2 regions of the Bacillus sp. LQ16 genome follow, and region 1 is predicted to be linked to the other one. Evidence: riboswitches for the same ligand, from Rfam matches in the RefSeq annotation. Region 1 holds a riboswitch; the other holds the start of a gene.
The links. A riboswitch is a leader RNA that binds a small molecule or an ion and turns the genes downstream of it on or off. The one in region 1 is predicted to bind thiamine pyrophosphate.
Positions count from the first base shown of each region.

Region 2: another riboswitch for thiamine pyrophosphate. It lies ahead of thiM (hydroxyethylthiazole kinase); the one in region 1 lies ahead of AC3EMB_RS23720 (energy-coupled thiamine transporter ThiT).

Region 1 covers NZ_CM173491.1:4,678,334-4,686,382, forward strand. Annotated here, with positions in the region: gene feoB (ferrous iron transport protein B) at 1-1,739, opposite strand, end outside; gene AC3EMB_RS23715 (FeoA family protein) at 1,736-1,963, opposite strand; TPP riboswitch at 2,158-2,259, shown strand; gene AC3EMB_RS23720 (energy-coupled thiamine transporter ThiT) at 2,346-3,017, shown strand; gene AC3EMB_RS23725 (sensor histidine kinase) at 3,225-5,078, opposite strand; gene AC3EMB_RS23730 (response regulator transcription factor) at 5,075-5,764, opposite strand; gene AC3EMB_RS23735 (class D sortase) at 5,804-6,424, opposite strand; gene AC3EMB_RS23740 (LPXTG cell wall anchor domain-containing protein) at 6,514-7,005, opposite strand; gene AC3EMB_RS23745 (hypothetical protein) at 7,183-7,515, opposite strand; gene AC3EMB_RS23750 (hypothetical protein) at 7,699-7,914, opposite strand.
Region 2 covers NZ_CM173491.1:443,838-451,886, forward strand. Annotated here, with positions in the region: gene AC3EMB_RS02250 (Blp family class II bacteriocin) at 134-340, opposite strand; gene AC3EMB_RS02255 (Blp family class II bacteriocin) at 366-572, opposite strand; gene AC3EMB_RS02260 (Blp family class II bacteriocin) at 598-804, opposite strand; gene AC3EMB_RS02265 (peptidase domain-containing ABC transporter) at 1,047-3,266, shown strand; gene AC3EMB_RS02270 (HlyD family efflux transporter periplasmic adaptor subunit) at 3,259-4,572, shown strand; gene AC3EMB_RS02275 (autotransporter) at 4,614-5,294, shown strand; gene AC3EMB_RS02280 (hypothetical protein) at 5,314-5,586, shown strand; partial or broken gene AC3EMB_RS02285 (toprim domain-containing protein) at 5,822-6,136, opposite strand; TPP riboswitch at 6,347-6,459, shown strand; gene thiM (hydroxyethylthiazole kinase) at 6,532-7,341, shown strand; gene thiE (thiamine phosphate synthase) at 7,359-8,015, shown strand.

The sequences.
Region 1 (8,049 bases):
GTAGAAACGACAACTTCTTTCGCTAAAAATCCTGTTAAAAGGGATGCCGCAGCTTGCCACGTTCCGAAGCCGAGCGGTGCAAATAATGGTGCGATAAATCCACCAATCATCGCTAAGTAGCTATCTCCCATATCAACGCCAAATCCTGATGGACCTGCATAGTTTAATAACCAAATAACAACCGAACCACCAAAGATGAATGTACCAGCTTTACGAACAAATCCCTTTCCTTTCTCCCACGTGCTCAGCCATAACGTTTTCGCTTGTGGCACACGATAAGGCGGTAATTCAATTACGAAAATAGATTTTTCTGCTTTCAAAATCGTAAGAGACATAATTTTTGTAACTAATAACGCAAGAACAATCCCTGCAACATATAAAGAAAATACAACAGTCGCCTGACTATTCGGGAAAAATACGCCCGCAAATAATGCATATACAGGTAATCGTGCTGAACAAGACATAAATGGTGTTACTAAAATGGTAAGTAAACGTTCTTTTTCCTGTTCAATCGTTCTCGCAGCCATAATACCTGGAACGTTACATCCAAAACCGATAATCATCGGAATAAAAGCTTTTCCGTTTAAGCCGAAAAACTCCATAATTCTATCCATAACAACTGCAATTCGCGCCATATATCCTGAGTCTTCTAATAATGAAATGAAAAAGAATAGTGCAAAGATTTGTGGTACGAATACTAATACAGCACCAACACCGGCAATAATACCTTCTGTAACGAGTGCTTGAATAAAATCAGAAGCTCCAATACTTGTAAGTCCAGCCGTCACCCAATCCGTAAGCTGACCACCAAAAAACTCATCTAACATATCCGATAAAGGTGTACCAATCCACGTAAACGTAACCTGAAAAATAAAAAACATAACTGCTAAAAAGATTGGAAGTCCTAAAATTTTATGTGTAATTAATCTATCAATTTTTTCTGAAAAAGGAATTTTTCCTTCTTTCTCATGCTTCATAACATTTGTTTTTAACTTTTCAATATACGCTTCACGAGTTTTGTAAATGTGCTCTTCTAACGTACAATCAAGTTTTCCTTCTAAGCGAGATCGAATGGCTATGAGTTCCTTATAAATTGGTAATGCTTTCATTTCTTTTTCTACTACTTCGTTATTGCTTAAAAATTGAAGTGCTAACCATCTCGGATGCTCATAATTCGCTGTCTCTAAAAGAGCAATTACTTCTCCAATTCCTTCATCCATTTGTACACCATATGAAATAAGGAATGGCTTTTTCTCCTTTTTGTCATTTTCTTTAAGAGTCGCAAGTAGTTCTTCACAACCTTTTCCACTTCTTGCAACGACAGGAACGACTGTTACACCTAATAGTTCTGATAATCGTTTTACATCAATGACAATTCCTCTTTGCTTCGCCACATCAACCATATTTAAACCAATTGAGACCGGCTTACCAAATTCAAGTAATTGCAACGTTAAATGCATATTTCTCTCAAATTGCGAAGAATCTACGATATTTAACATATGATTAAATTCTTCTGTTAATAGAAAGTTTGTTACAACACCTTCATCACGTGAAACTGGATTTAAATCATACACACCTGGTAAATCAATTAATGTTCCTTGTCTATCTTTTAATTTACCAACCTTTTTTTCTACTGTTACACCGCTCCAGTTTCCTACGTATTCATAAGAACCAGTAAGTGCATTAAATAATGATGTCTTCCCTGTATTCGGATTCCCTAGCAAAGCTACCTTATTCACGCTAATTCCACCTTTATCATTTTCGCGTCACAATGACGAATACTAATTAACTGTCCACGACACTCCAATGTACAAGGACCTTTGAACATCGCTTTCTGTTTCAAGCGAAGTTCGCTTCCTTCCGCAAGACCGAAAGCAGCTAGTCTACGCTTTAATAGCTGATCTAAAGACTGAATACTTTTTACTAACACTTTCTCTCCAATTTTAATATCTACTAAGCTCATAACCTTCCCCCTCAGAAGAGAATGATAATTATTTTCAAAAAAATTATACCACACCCAATTTCTCTTGTACTATACCCTTTTGCTTCATATTTATTAACATTTCGCTACAATTCTATTTCAATTATTGTCATACAGCATTTGTTTGCCATTCTCATCCATTTCGCTTACAATAAACAATAGCAAATAAAGAATCTCGTTATCACTGGGGGAGCCATGCCGCTGAGAGGGAACACTTCGTTCCGACCCTTCGAACCTGTTAGTTAATGCTAACGCAGGGATTGTGCAAACGTCCGAAATACATACCTCATTTTTATTTACGTATTTCGTATCCTCCTATGATATCTATTCTTTTTTGTACAACTTGGATTTAGGGGGAGACAACATGCGTAACACCAATTTACAAGCGATGATCGAATCTGCTATTCTTGCAGCCTTCGCCTTGGTCATCGACATTTTACCACTTTCAATCAAAATATCAGCAACAGGCGGTTCCATTTCATTTGCTATGATTCCTATTTTTATTATCGCATACCGCTGGGGCTTCAAAATGGCTTTCTTAGGAGGCTTAATTTGGGGATTATTACAAATTGTCGTAGGCGATGCCATTATCGTCACACCAATTCAAGTATTAATTGAATACTTTGTTGCTTTCGCATTCATTGGATTTGCTGGTTTATTCTATCGTCCAATTCAAAAGGCGCTTTTAGCGTCAAATGAAAATAGCGAAGAACAATCAAATTTAGGTAGCCGTAAAGACAAACCTTCATCAAAACCAAACCAAGGAAAGAAAGTAATTGGATACATTATCGTCGCTACTTTTATCGGTAGTCTAGCTCGTTACTTCTGTCACTTTATCGCTGGTATCATTTTCTGGGGACAATATGCACCAAAAGGCCAATCGGCTTTCCTATATTCTTTAATATTTAACGGTAGTACAATGATTGGTTCCTATATTCTATGTACCGTTTTACTTATATTTTTATTTATCACTTCACCACGCTTATTCAAAAGCATCAGTGCTTATCAAATGAATACACAAAAAAAGGGCGCTTAATGAGCGCTCTTTTTTCATATCGTAATATTAATTAAAAATACAATAAATGCGCAAAAGAAAATAAATACCATTATACTTAGCCAATTGCTATGCACGGTTCATCGACTCCTTACATAACCTCATATTCTAAACAAATTATACTGATTAAAAATAAAGATTAGGTAAAGATAATATGAAAATAATTTAAAAAAACGCAGATCATATTTTCTACGCTTTTTTCGGTAAATAGAAATAAAATAACACACCATCTTCTGTATTTCCTGCCCCATATTCAGTATCATGTAGTTCTAAAATATTCTTTGAAATGGCAAGCCCAAGCCCCGTCCCACCTTGTGAACGCTGACGAGCTGTATCCACTCGATAAAAACGATCCCAAATTTTATCTAATTGTTCTTCTTCAATATGAGTACCTTTATTTTCAATGCACACTTTTATACGATCCTTCTCATCTATTGTAGAAATAATAATATCTTCTTTATTTGGTGTATAACGTATGGCATTCGTAATGAAATTCACGATGACTTGTTCAATCCGGCCTTGATTTGCAATCACTTCAAATGAACATATATTTTTATGAACACGAAGCTCTTTTTTCTCTATTTCCACAGATAGATGTTCACATATTTCTTCAATTACTGTATCAATATAAAACGAATCCTTTTTCATTTTATATGTACCAGATTCAAATTTAGCTAACTCAAGCATATCCAAAATTAACGTATCCATTTTGTCTACTTCTCTCTCCATCGCCTGAAAATAATAATCCTTTTTATGCTCAGCTACCCCGTCTTTTAAAATAGAAATACAGCTTTTCATAATACTTAGCGGTGTTTTTAATTCATGTGAAACACCAGAAATGAATTCTTTTCGCGTCTTTTCTAACTTTCTTTCCTTTTCAATATCTTCTTCTAACTGCCCAATATGCGAATGGAGTTTATTTGATAACACATTAATATTTTTCGATAAATCTCCAATTTCATCTTTTGAAGTAATCGGTATTTTTTCTGTAAAATCTAATTGTGCTATTTTCTTCGTCGTATCATTTATTTTTAATAATGGTTTTGCAATTTGTTTTGAATAATAAAACGAAGCTAAAAAAATAAGAACGACTACAAATGCAATGATATAGATGTAATAATCTTGCACCATTTGTACAGCTTCATCTACGGGCTGTAAAGAAGCCATCGCATAAATATATGTTACTGATCCATCTTTTTCTTTTATTGGTTTCATTAATAATTTATATTTTATATCATTCTTTTCATAGTCCATTGTCTTTGTTGAATACTCTATTTGATTACTCTCTTTTAGTAATACATCCGTTTGAAATTCTTTTATACTATCCAAAAATAAAGTATTTTTATAAATTGGATTTACGGGGCCTTTTACATCTGGAAACTGTACTTTCGTAACACGCCCTCCTATGTAAACATCTGGTTCTGGGGCAGCTTGCTCCTGAACGGCTGGCCTCTTCTCCTTAACAACTTGTTCCCCGGTTGCTTTCTTTTTCTCCTCATATAATTTTCTCATTTTCTCATTAAATGCTTTTTCTAGCGGTTTATTAGATCCGCTTAAATTCTGTTTAGATAAAGAAAAAGAGAATGGAATAAAACTATCTTCTTTTCTCACTCCAGAAAAATAAATTTCTTGCCCTAAAAAATGCTCTGATAATTTATTATCAATCTCCTCTATATTGACGAGATTACCTAAGGGAATTTTGAATATTTGTTGTCCAAAGCTCTTTTGTTGCCTACGATCTATCGTTACTTCAAAATAAAAATCATCTGCATGTTTTAAATTCCCGTTCTTATCTAATGTCGTAATCCACGTATTATTTTCTCTTAAAAAGTCTTGCTCTAGTTTCTGAATTTCTTCTGCATTTCCTGCATGATTTAAATAGTTCTTCCCAAAGGAATTTAAATTCACTTTAATATCTTCCACTTTTCGATTCGCATAATATTGTTTGAAAAATATCGTTTGTCCAATAAATATCGTCGCTAAAATCAACATGCACAATGCTGTTGTAAGAGTAAATAATTTTAGTACAATTCCATTCCTCATACATTGCCCTCAAATTTATAACCTGTGCGTACTACAGTTGTAATGTACTTTGCTTTCTCTCCTAATTTATTTCTTAAATTACGAATATGACTATTAACCGTTCGATCATCACCAGCAAATTCATATCCCCAAATTCTTGAAATGAGTTGCTCTCGCGTTAAAACGATTCCTTGATTTTTCATGAAATACGCTAATATTTCAAATTCTGTATGCGTTAAATTAATATCAGTTCGATTTACCGTAACAGTGCGTGACGGAAAATGAACGTGAATATCGTGGATTGATAATGTATCATCTTCATTCTCTAAAAGTTGCTTTGTCACTTTTCTGCTTTCTAACAACCTTTTCGCTCTTGCTAATAAAATTGGCGGACTATACGGCTTCGTCACATAGTCATTTGCCCCAAGTTCAAAACCAAGTAGCGTATCGTCTTCATCTACGCGCGCCGTTAGCATAATAATAGGCACCTCGGACGTCTTTCGAATCCTTCGGCAAACAGACCATCCATCGAGTTCTGGCAACATAATATCTAAAATAACTAAATCAACCTCTTCTTCTTCAAATACAACTAAAGCCTCTTTCCCGTCCCTCGCTTCAAACACTACATATTGCTCACTTAAAAAATAATCTTTTAATATTTCACGTAATATGTCTTCATCTTCAACAATTAAAATGTTTTTTGACATAACTGATATATCCCCCTCCCGTTTTCAGAAACTATAATTTCACTTTGAATAACTGCCAGTTAACGTCGCCTCGATAATATATCTATCTGGTGCATCCCCTATATAATCAAATGGGTAACAAGTTGTCAGTGTTAATATCGGTTCTTCTTTTTTTATAATAACAGTACGATCATCCGCATGAGTAATCCATGTCTTTTGAATTTCATATGTGTACGTTTTATTATCATACTCTAAAACAAGAGTATCCTTTTCTTTCAACTCTCCTAAATCTGTAAATACAGTATCTCGGTGTCCACTCAGTACAGTATGTCCTCCTCCAGATGGGGTTGTCGTTAAATCACTAACAAACATACCAACTCCTTTTTTCAAAGTCGTATCATCCGCTCCCCAATATATAGAAAACTTCTTCTTTATTTTCGGTATGTTTAACATCGCTACCTTTTCACCTTCTTTATGTTCTGTTTGAGAAGAAGGCACTTGAGAAGTTACAGGTGTTTCATGAGAAAGTTGAGTATCTTGTATATTTTTAAGGCTCTTTATTTCTTCTTTCGTTAATTCTTGAGCAGAGCTTTTTCCTTTATACCATTCCACAGCGTAATAGGATCCCATGAATAGCCCAATAGCCATCAATATGATACCGATATAATTGAGTAACTTCATTCTTCATCCCTCCATGCAAAAAATGGTAGGAGTAACCTACCATTTTTAATATATGAAATTATTCCATTCTTTATAGGAAAATATTTTATTTACACTTTAATCTTATTGCGACGATTCAAACCAAATAATGTACCTATCGCTACAAGACATGCACTTAATCCCATCATTGCTACATTATTTGATGCTGTATTTGGTAATTTTTCACCTTGTACAACTGGCTTTACTACTTCTTTTTTAGCTACTTCATTCTTTTGCTCGACTTTTATCGCTGCTTCTTTTTTTGCCATATCATTTTTTAACTGTTCTTGCGCTATTCTCTTTTTCTCTTCTTCACTCTTTTTCTCAGCTTTTATTGCTTCCTCTTTTTTAGCCATATCATTTTTTTCTTGTACTTGGGCCGCTTGTTTTTTCTCTACTTCATTTTTTTGCTGTTCCTTAATTGCTTCTTCTTTTTTAGCTTTATCTTGTTGCACTTGCGCTTCTTCTTCCTTTGTTACTGTTCCAGTATCCGCACTCGCTACTGAAGAATATCCTACTGTTAAAAGTGCCATTGCACAAATTGGTAATAGTCTCTTTTTCATCTTCATTCTCTCCTTATATTTTATTCACATCAACTCGCACCGGATGTATTACTAGAATAAGCAAGAGATATAAATATAAGATGCAGATGAAATATATTTCATTTAAAGATTTCATTGTAGAAAAAGAAAAAAACATCGTAATATGTACGATGTTTTTTCGGGTGTGTGTCTCAATATTTACATGTTACTTTCGCGTGATTTGGAAGTAGAACGGGCCGGAGCGATAACTAATTGTCTCGGCTCAGTTTTCTTGAAGTGATTTTTGACGTTACACTTACGACGTTGAACAACCCACGCTTTAATAGGGTTTGTTAAAATAATCTTTTGCTCTTCGTTAGGGGCCTCTTCTTCAAACCTACAACTTTCGCTCCATTTATTCCATTTCATTGTAAATTTAGAAGAAGAATGATCATCTTCACGATCAAACAAGTGCAAAAAATCCATTTTTCCATCTAGCATTACGGTGTTACTAGTCGCTAAAAAAGAAAAGGTCGTCCAACGTTTCTCCATGCCCTCCTACTCCTTTTTCACATATAGAGTGCCTAAAACTTAATTTACCTAAAATATGCTTGCCTTTTACCTTACACCCATAGTTTATCCAAAATGCTATTATGCAACTATCGATTTGCCTTACAACTACCTTACATTTTTGTAAGAAACAAAAAAACCTTCACTCTATATAATGAAGGTTTCTTACTTGTTATCTATATGATCTCTCATATCATCAAGTCCAGCTTCTTTTAGCTGCGACATCATACCGTGCGAAATTGCTCCTAACACTAAAGTCATTCCAATTAATGAAATACGAATCGCAGGTACATCAATTACGTAAGCCAACAGGCCAAGAACAATTGTTAAAAGTAATGCTTTTATAAATGTTACACTTGTGTACTGTTTCTTCTTCATCATATTCACCCTTTATGGAAGCGTTTTCTTAATATACTTAGTATATCATATCATCAGATGATTTTGTCGTTATCTTTGTAAAAAATTACTATCTCCTTTGACTTTTTCTATTCTATCCTTTACAGTCGAAATGTTCGT
Region 2 (8,049 bases), 1.1 Mb from region 1:
ATACCATTAGAAGGTAAGAAATTTTATACATATTACAATTGCTAGTTCTAGCTTATATAAATTAAAAGCGATTAAATTAAAAACCTAATTTAATCGCTTTTTTCATTCTAATCATTATTAGATATATAATTTATTAGCAACCACCAACGCCGCCAGCAATGCCGCCAGCTAAAGCGCCTACTCCGCCGCCATAAATTACAGCAGGACCAAATTCCCAAGTGTATCCAGCTCCTGTTAGGAATCCGCTAACTGCGCCAGAAGCGATGCCTGCTACACATTTACCAGCTCCACCAGCTGAAATTTCTAAAAGTTCTTTTTCTGTAAGTGTCTCTAAGTTCATAATATGATTCTCCTTTTATTTTTTATTAGCAACTACCAATTCCGCCAGCAACGCCGCCAGCTAAAGCGCCTACTCCGCCGCCATAAATTACAGCGGGGCCAAATTCCCAAGTGTAGCTAGCGCCATTCAGGAATCCTAATGCTGCGCCAGAAGCGATGCCTGCTACACATTTACCAGCTCCACCAGCTGAAATTTCTAAAAGTTCTTTTTCTGTAAGTGTCTCTAAGTTCATAATATGATTCTCCTTTTATTTTTTATTAGCAACCAGCAATTCCGCCAGCAACGCCGCCAGCTAAAGCGCCTACTCCGCCGCCATAAATTACAGCAGGACCAAATTCCCAAGTGTAGCTAGCTCCTGTTAGGAATCCACCAACTGCGCCAGAAGCGATACCTGCTACACATTTACCAGCCCCACCAGCTGAAATTTCTAAAAGTTCTTTTTCTGTAAGTAATTCTAATTTCATAATGATTCATACCCCTTATTATTATGTTTTTGATTATTACACGTAATTAATTAGTTAATAGTATAAAAATGTTATTATTAAAATTTCTTAATCGCGATATAACAATCACGGGTTTTATAATAACACTTATTTCCAGGAAAGGTAGACAATATGCAAAATTACATATTGTCTATTTTTTTATTATATTTAGATATAATATTTAACTTGTTATATTTAAATATAAAGGAAATGAGGCTGCGATTTTGTTCAAAAAAGAGTTTTTTTGTATTAGGCAACAGGATTTAAAAGATTGTGGTCCAGCATGTTTAGCGATGATTTCTCGCCATTATGGGTTTACTACTTCTATTTCAAAGATTAGAGAAGTGGCTGGTACAGATTTAGCGGGAACAAATATTAAAGGTTTGATGGAGGCTGGTGAAAAACTAGGGTTTGAAGTAAAAGCTGTAAAAGCAACAAAACCCGAAGATTTAAAAGAAATTCCATTACCTTCAATTGCTCATGTTGTAGTCAATGGTGGTTTGTTACACTATGTAGTAATTCATAAGGTTAAAGATAATAAAATTTATATTGCTGATCCAGAAAAGGGATTGGTTACGTACTTGTTAGAAGAATTCTGTCAAATTTGGACAGGTATTCTTGTATTAATGTCTCCTGGACAAAATTTTCAAAAAGGAAAAGAATCAAAGGGAACATTTTCACGATTTCTTGTATTATTAAAACAACAAAAAAGTTTATTAATACCATTGTTTTTTGCTTCTATTTTCTTTAATTTATTTGGGTTATTGGGAGCATTTTATTTTAAATTTTTAATTGATGATATCGTGGCGAATCAATTGATACAGACACTTCATATTGTATCAATTGGAATTATTATATTGTATATATTTAAGATACTGCTTTCTTATTTTCGTACTCATTTAATCTTATATTTAAGTAGGAGAATAGATATTCATTTAATGCTTGGGTATTATCGTCATGTTGTAGGATTACCAATGAATTTCTTTGAAACAAGAAAAGTGGGCGAAATTATTTCTCGATTTATGGACGCAAGTAAAATACGCGATGCTTTGTCAACCATAACAGTTACTTTAATGATTGATACATTAATGGTTACAATAGGAGCTGTTTTGTTATATGTCCATAGTCCTATTTTATTTGGTGTGACTTTATTAATAATACCTTTCTATATTGGTATTATTTTTGCCTTCCATAAGCCGTATCAATCTATTAATCGCAAAGAAATGGAAAGTAATGCAAAATTAAATTCCTATTTAGTAGAATCTTTAAATGGAATTGCAACTGTAAAGTCTTATAACGCAGAAAAAGAAGTGTTTTTTCAAACTGAAAGTCGTTTTATTAATCTATTAAGGCATGTATTTAAAAGAGGAATGCTATCCAATTTACAAGGTTCTATTAAAATGGGACTTGAATTAATTGGTGGAACTATCATCCTTTGGGTTGGTTCCATACAAGTATTAAAAGGGAATATGACGATAGGTGAGTTAATTACATATAATGCACTTTTAGTATATTTTTTAAATCCAATTGAAAATTTGATTGGTATTCAGCCTACCATGCAATCTGCACTAGTCGCTGGAGAACGATTAAATGAAATTTTTGATTTAGATCAAGAAAAGAGTGAAAAAGAGGATAATAAAGTATCTCCTAAAAAATTATCAGGTAAAATACAATGTTCAAATGTTACATTTCGTTATGGAACACGTAAAAATGTACTAAATAACATAAGTTTTTCAATTGAGTCAGGTAGTCAAGTAGCATTTGTAGGAGAGAGTGGATCAGGTAAAACAACCATTTCAAAACTATTAATGCATTATTATGAATCTCAGCAAGGAAATATATATTATGATGATTATCATATCAAAGAGATAAGCCGTACTGCATTACGTGATCGAATTGCATATGTCTCTCAAGAGTCATTCTTCTTTAGTGCTTCTATTTATGAAAATTTATGTTTTGGTTTAGCACGACCAGTTACTCTAGAAGAGGTTATAGACGTATGTAAGCAAGCTTGTATACATGAGTTTATCGGTGAATTACCGTTACGTTATGAAACTCTCTTAGAAGAAAATGCGTCCAATTTATCTGGTGGACAAAGACAACGTTTAGCAATTGCAAGAGCGTTATTAAAAAAACCAGATATCTTAATTTTAGATGAAGCGACAAGTAATTTAGATTCTACAACGGAAAAACATATTACGGATATGTTAAAGGAGTTGGGATTACAAGGAGTTACTGTAATTATGATTGCGCATCGATTAAGTACAATACAGCATGCAAATCAAATTTTCGTGATGGAACAAGGAAATATTAAAGAGCAAGGCGCCCATGAAGAATTATTATTCCATAAAGGAGAGTATTACCGTTTGTGGAAGAATCAAACTGTTCATATAGAACACATAGAATCTCAATCTTATGTAATGCGAGGTGTTCAAGATGAGTAAGCTTTATTCGTTTGATCAACTAACTGATAGTAAGGAATTATTAGAAAGAAAACCACCTCGTTTTATTGCTGGATTACTTGTTTTTCTTTTGATGAGCTTATTTGTTTTCTTAATCTGGGCTTATGTCAGTAAGATAGATATTGTAAGTAAGGGAACGGCAATGATACAAGGAAAATCAGATGCAAGTGTGTCTCGTACTCAAATTGTAGGTGTGGTTGATACAGTTGCTGTTAAGCCTGGTGATGAAGTGAAAAAAGGAAATATTTTAATTCAATTAAAAAATCAGGAATTAACAGATAAACAAAATCAGATGAATCAAATTGTGGAACATTTAGAAAAACAAAAAGGGATGTTAGAACAGTTGAAAGAGAGTATCCAGTCTCATAAATCTTCTTTTCTTGATGATGTGGATAAAAAAATAAGAGAAGAATATCAGGCTTATGATCAAAGATATCAATCTATACAAAATGAAAAAGACAATGAAATAAAAACAATAGAAAATAGTAAAATTTCAAGCGAACAAGATGAAGTTTTACAAGGATTAATTGCAGAAAACGAAAATATCCAAAGAGAAATAGACATAATTGAAAAACAAAAAACAAAAGAAAATATATTAGAAGAACAAAAACAAGTAATGGATGATAAAAAAGAAAATTTAGAATCCCAAAAAAATAGTGTAGAAAAGCGTATTCAACAACGAAAAGAAACTTTAGAGCATGAAAGAACAAAAGTGGATGTTACTAAAGAAGGAAAGCAAGAACAAAAGAAAGATGCTTTAAAACAATATAAAGAAGAATCTATGATTTCAGTGAATCAACGTATTCAATCCCTAGAACAAGAACTATTTATTAAAAAGCAAGAGTTAGATGGACTGCGTCATCAAAATGAAACGACAATTATAAAAGCACAAAAAGACGGGATTGTACAATTTCCTGCCATCTTACAACAAGGGGATTTAATTAATCCTGGCCAAGAAATTGTTTCGATTATCCCAAAAGAAGACCAAAAAAAAGTAAGAATCTTATTACCAGCTCAAGAGATAAAAGGAATAAAAAAAGGAGATAAAGTACAATATTCGTTTAAGTTACAGAAAACGGATAAACAAATGGGGCAAATAACATATGTATCAGCATATCCTACTTTTGATAAAAATACTAAAGGGTATATGTATGAACTAGAAGCCACAATTGATACAAAAGATTTACAAGAACTACATACAGGAATGGTTGGTAGAGCTTCTGTCATTACAGGAGAAGAAACGGTATGGAAATTTATTTTAAGAAAATTAGATTTTATTTCTAATTGAAATAGTTAAAAATAGATTCATATAAGGAGACAGAATTAAGTATGAAAAAGTATTTTTCTATTATAATCATGTTAATTTTATTAATAAGTTCTTTTCCTTTATCGGTTACATATGCAAAGGAAAAAAACATCAATTTAAGCAATATTGAGCAAATGACTAGTGTTTTTAATGATAATATTAATCTAGGAGAAAAAATTAGCTATATTAGAAATAGTGATTTGAATAATTGGTCAGTTAAAGAAATGAATCAGGCCCTAGATAAAATAGATAATTTAAATCTGAGTATAATGGAACGAGCAAGTTTAAAGAGAGAGGTAATACGTTCTTCAGGATTTTCTAATTTTGATTTTAAAGAAACAAATTCGGATGTATTAGCATTTAAGGAATTAAAAATAGAAATTATAGAGACTGATCAGCTACTTACTTTATATAGAAGAAGCAAGGCTGGTGAACCGGAATCTAAATATGGTCTTGGCTATTGGTGGGGAGATAAAGAAAGAAATATTGAAGAAACTAGAAATGAGTTAGCCGTATTAGAAGCTTGGGGGAATCCGCTTAATATACAATATAAAATCACGGTACCTAAAGGAACGAGAATACTTAAAGGATTTACAGCTTCGCAAACTCAATATCTTAAAGGTACAAGTATAGTTCAAGAATATAGAGAAGGTGGAGCTATGCAATACTGGATTAATAAGATAGATAACAGTTGGTTACAATAAAATTTATTAGGAGGATAGCATGACAAATCATCATGAATTTATAAGTTTAGCTCTAGATTGTGAGCGTATTATAAAACAAAATATCCCTAGTAATCCCGACGATGCTAAAAGATATCATTTAATGCTAAACGAACTTAAAGGGTTAAGAATGACCATAAAATTAAACCAATTAAATGACAAGTTATATTATTTATCAATTACACAAATGCTTGAGAAAAATGATCCGAAAAAAGTATTACAAGCTGTTTTAAAACTTAATACATTTTATTGTAACTACTATCAAAATTTATAAATTTACTACCATAATAAACTTGAGCCTATATTCTTTCAAATAACATAGCTCATGGTGGCAGGCACTCGAAAGGGTGCCTTTTCTTTAGGGAAAATACACCTAATAAGAAAGCTAGTCTTAACGTACAATTTTCTTTTTATGTGCAATTATAAATATATTAGATATCATTGTTAAATGAAGGATGAAAGGTGTTTTAGAATTTATGTGCAGATATATTTTATAGAGATAAGTCGATGTCTGTTGCTACAATAATTTCATTTACATCTTTTCTAAGTAGCTGACTTTTTACAGCATTAAATTGTTTACCAGTTTGTTTAATAACCGTTAATTTCAAACGCTCAGGTAGCATCGGTAAATCTTCTAAATTCCACTTTTTATATTTCACATCATAACTTTCTGGATCTGCTAATGTAACGAGATGACCTAAAGCCCAAGTTACAATATATTTACTACCCTCAAGATAGCCGTTTCCTTTTTTATCACACTTCAGTACACGAGCAATATCTCGTGCAACGGAAGGTTTTTCAGCGATTACAACGCTTTTTGACATATTAAAAACATCCTTTCAAATTTCCATAAGTTAAATATAGCATACATCTTCTTGAGATTCAGTTTCGCTCCATATTTGATCGGTTTTTAATGGAGGGAACAAAATCCCAACTAATTAAAGTTTCACTTTATCAGTTGCTTCTATATTAAATAGAAAAAGTAAAGAACTTGTTATTTTACTAGAATAAGAGTAGACTTTGAAGTAGATGAATAAGAAACACATGGGAGTTTGTGGATACAAACTGAGAGTATGGCTACTAGTCCGTCATTGACCATTTGAACCTGTTGGATAATGCCAGCGTAGGGAGAGTGTAAAAGCACATATTCAGGCACTTTGCGTACGCGCAAAGTGCCTTTTTGTGTATCTCCCATCATTATAGTTAGGAGATGAAAAGGATGAATATGAAAGAAATTAGTAAAGTAGTGGATTTGGTGAGAGAATCTAATCCGCTCGTTCATAATATTACAAATGTTGTTGTAACAAATTTTACTGCTAACGGTTTGTTGGCACTTGGGGCATCGCCTGTAATGGCGTATGCAAAAGAAGAAGTAGCAGAAATGGCTAGCATTGCTGGAGCTTTAGTATTAAATATGGGAACACTTCGTCCTGAGGAAGTAGAAGCGATGTTACTTGCTGGTAAATCAGCAAATGTGAACAATGTGCCAGTACTATTTGATCCAGTTGGTGCAGGAGCAACTTCGTATCGAACAGAAGTTGCGAGACATATTCCAGCCGAAATAGATTTAGCAATTATCCGCGGCAATGCGGCTGAAATAGCAAACGTTATTAATGAGAAATGGGAAATTAAAGGGGTAGACGCTGGTACTGGAAATGGCAATGTTGTAAGTATTGCAAGGCAGGCAGCAGACGAATTAAATACAGTTGCGGTTATTACTGGAAAAGAAGATGTTGTTACAGATGGAGAGAGAACTATTGTTATTCGAAACGGTCACCCTATTTTAACGAAAGTTACGGGAACAGGTTGTTTACTAACGTCTGTAATAGGAGCATTTGTAGCAGTGGAAAAAGATTATGTAAAAGCAGCAGTAGCAGCATTAACGTTTTATGGTGTAGCTTCGGAACTGGCAGCTGCTAAGACCGTGGAAAAGGGACCTGGTAGTTTCCAAATTGAATTTTTAAATCAGTTAGCGAATACTACTGCTGGTGATATTGAGAAGTATGGAAAGATTGAGGAGTTAGAGTAAGGGGGATGAAACATACGATGCGCATTGAAACAAAGAAAATGTCTAAGTTATTACAAGTGTATTTTATTATGGGAAGCAATAACTGCACGAAGGATCCTTTAGCTGTATTGAAAGAAGCGTTAGATGGTGGAGTGACACTTTTTCAGTTTCGCGAGAAGGGGGAAGGTTCTTTAATCGGAGAAGATAGAGTGCGCTTTGCAAAAGAATTGCAGACGCTTTGTAAGGAATATAGTGTTCCTTTCATTGTAAATGATGATGTAGAATTAGCCATTGAATTAGATGCAGATGGTGTTCATGTAGGACAAGATGATGAAGGAATTACATCTGTTCGTGAAAAAATGGGAGATAAAATTATCGGCGTATCTGCTCATACAATTGAAGAAGCACGCTTTGCAATCGAAAATGGAGCAGATTATTTAGGCGTTGGACCTATTTTCACAACGAGTACGAAAAAAGATACGAAAGCGGTTCAAGGAACGAAAGGATTAGCTTATTTTAGAGAACAAGGAATTACAGTGCCGATCGTTGGTATTGGTGGGATTACAATTGAAAATACAGCAGCAGTTATAGAAGCGGGTGCGGACGGTGTTTCAGTTATTTCAGCAATTAGTTTAGCTGAATCTGCGTATGAAAGTACGAGAAAATTAGCTGAAGAAGTAAAGAGAAGTTTGTAGGGAAGGACGTGTAGTATTTTAAGTGCTACATGGA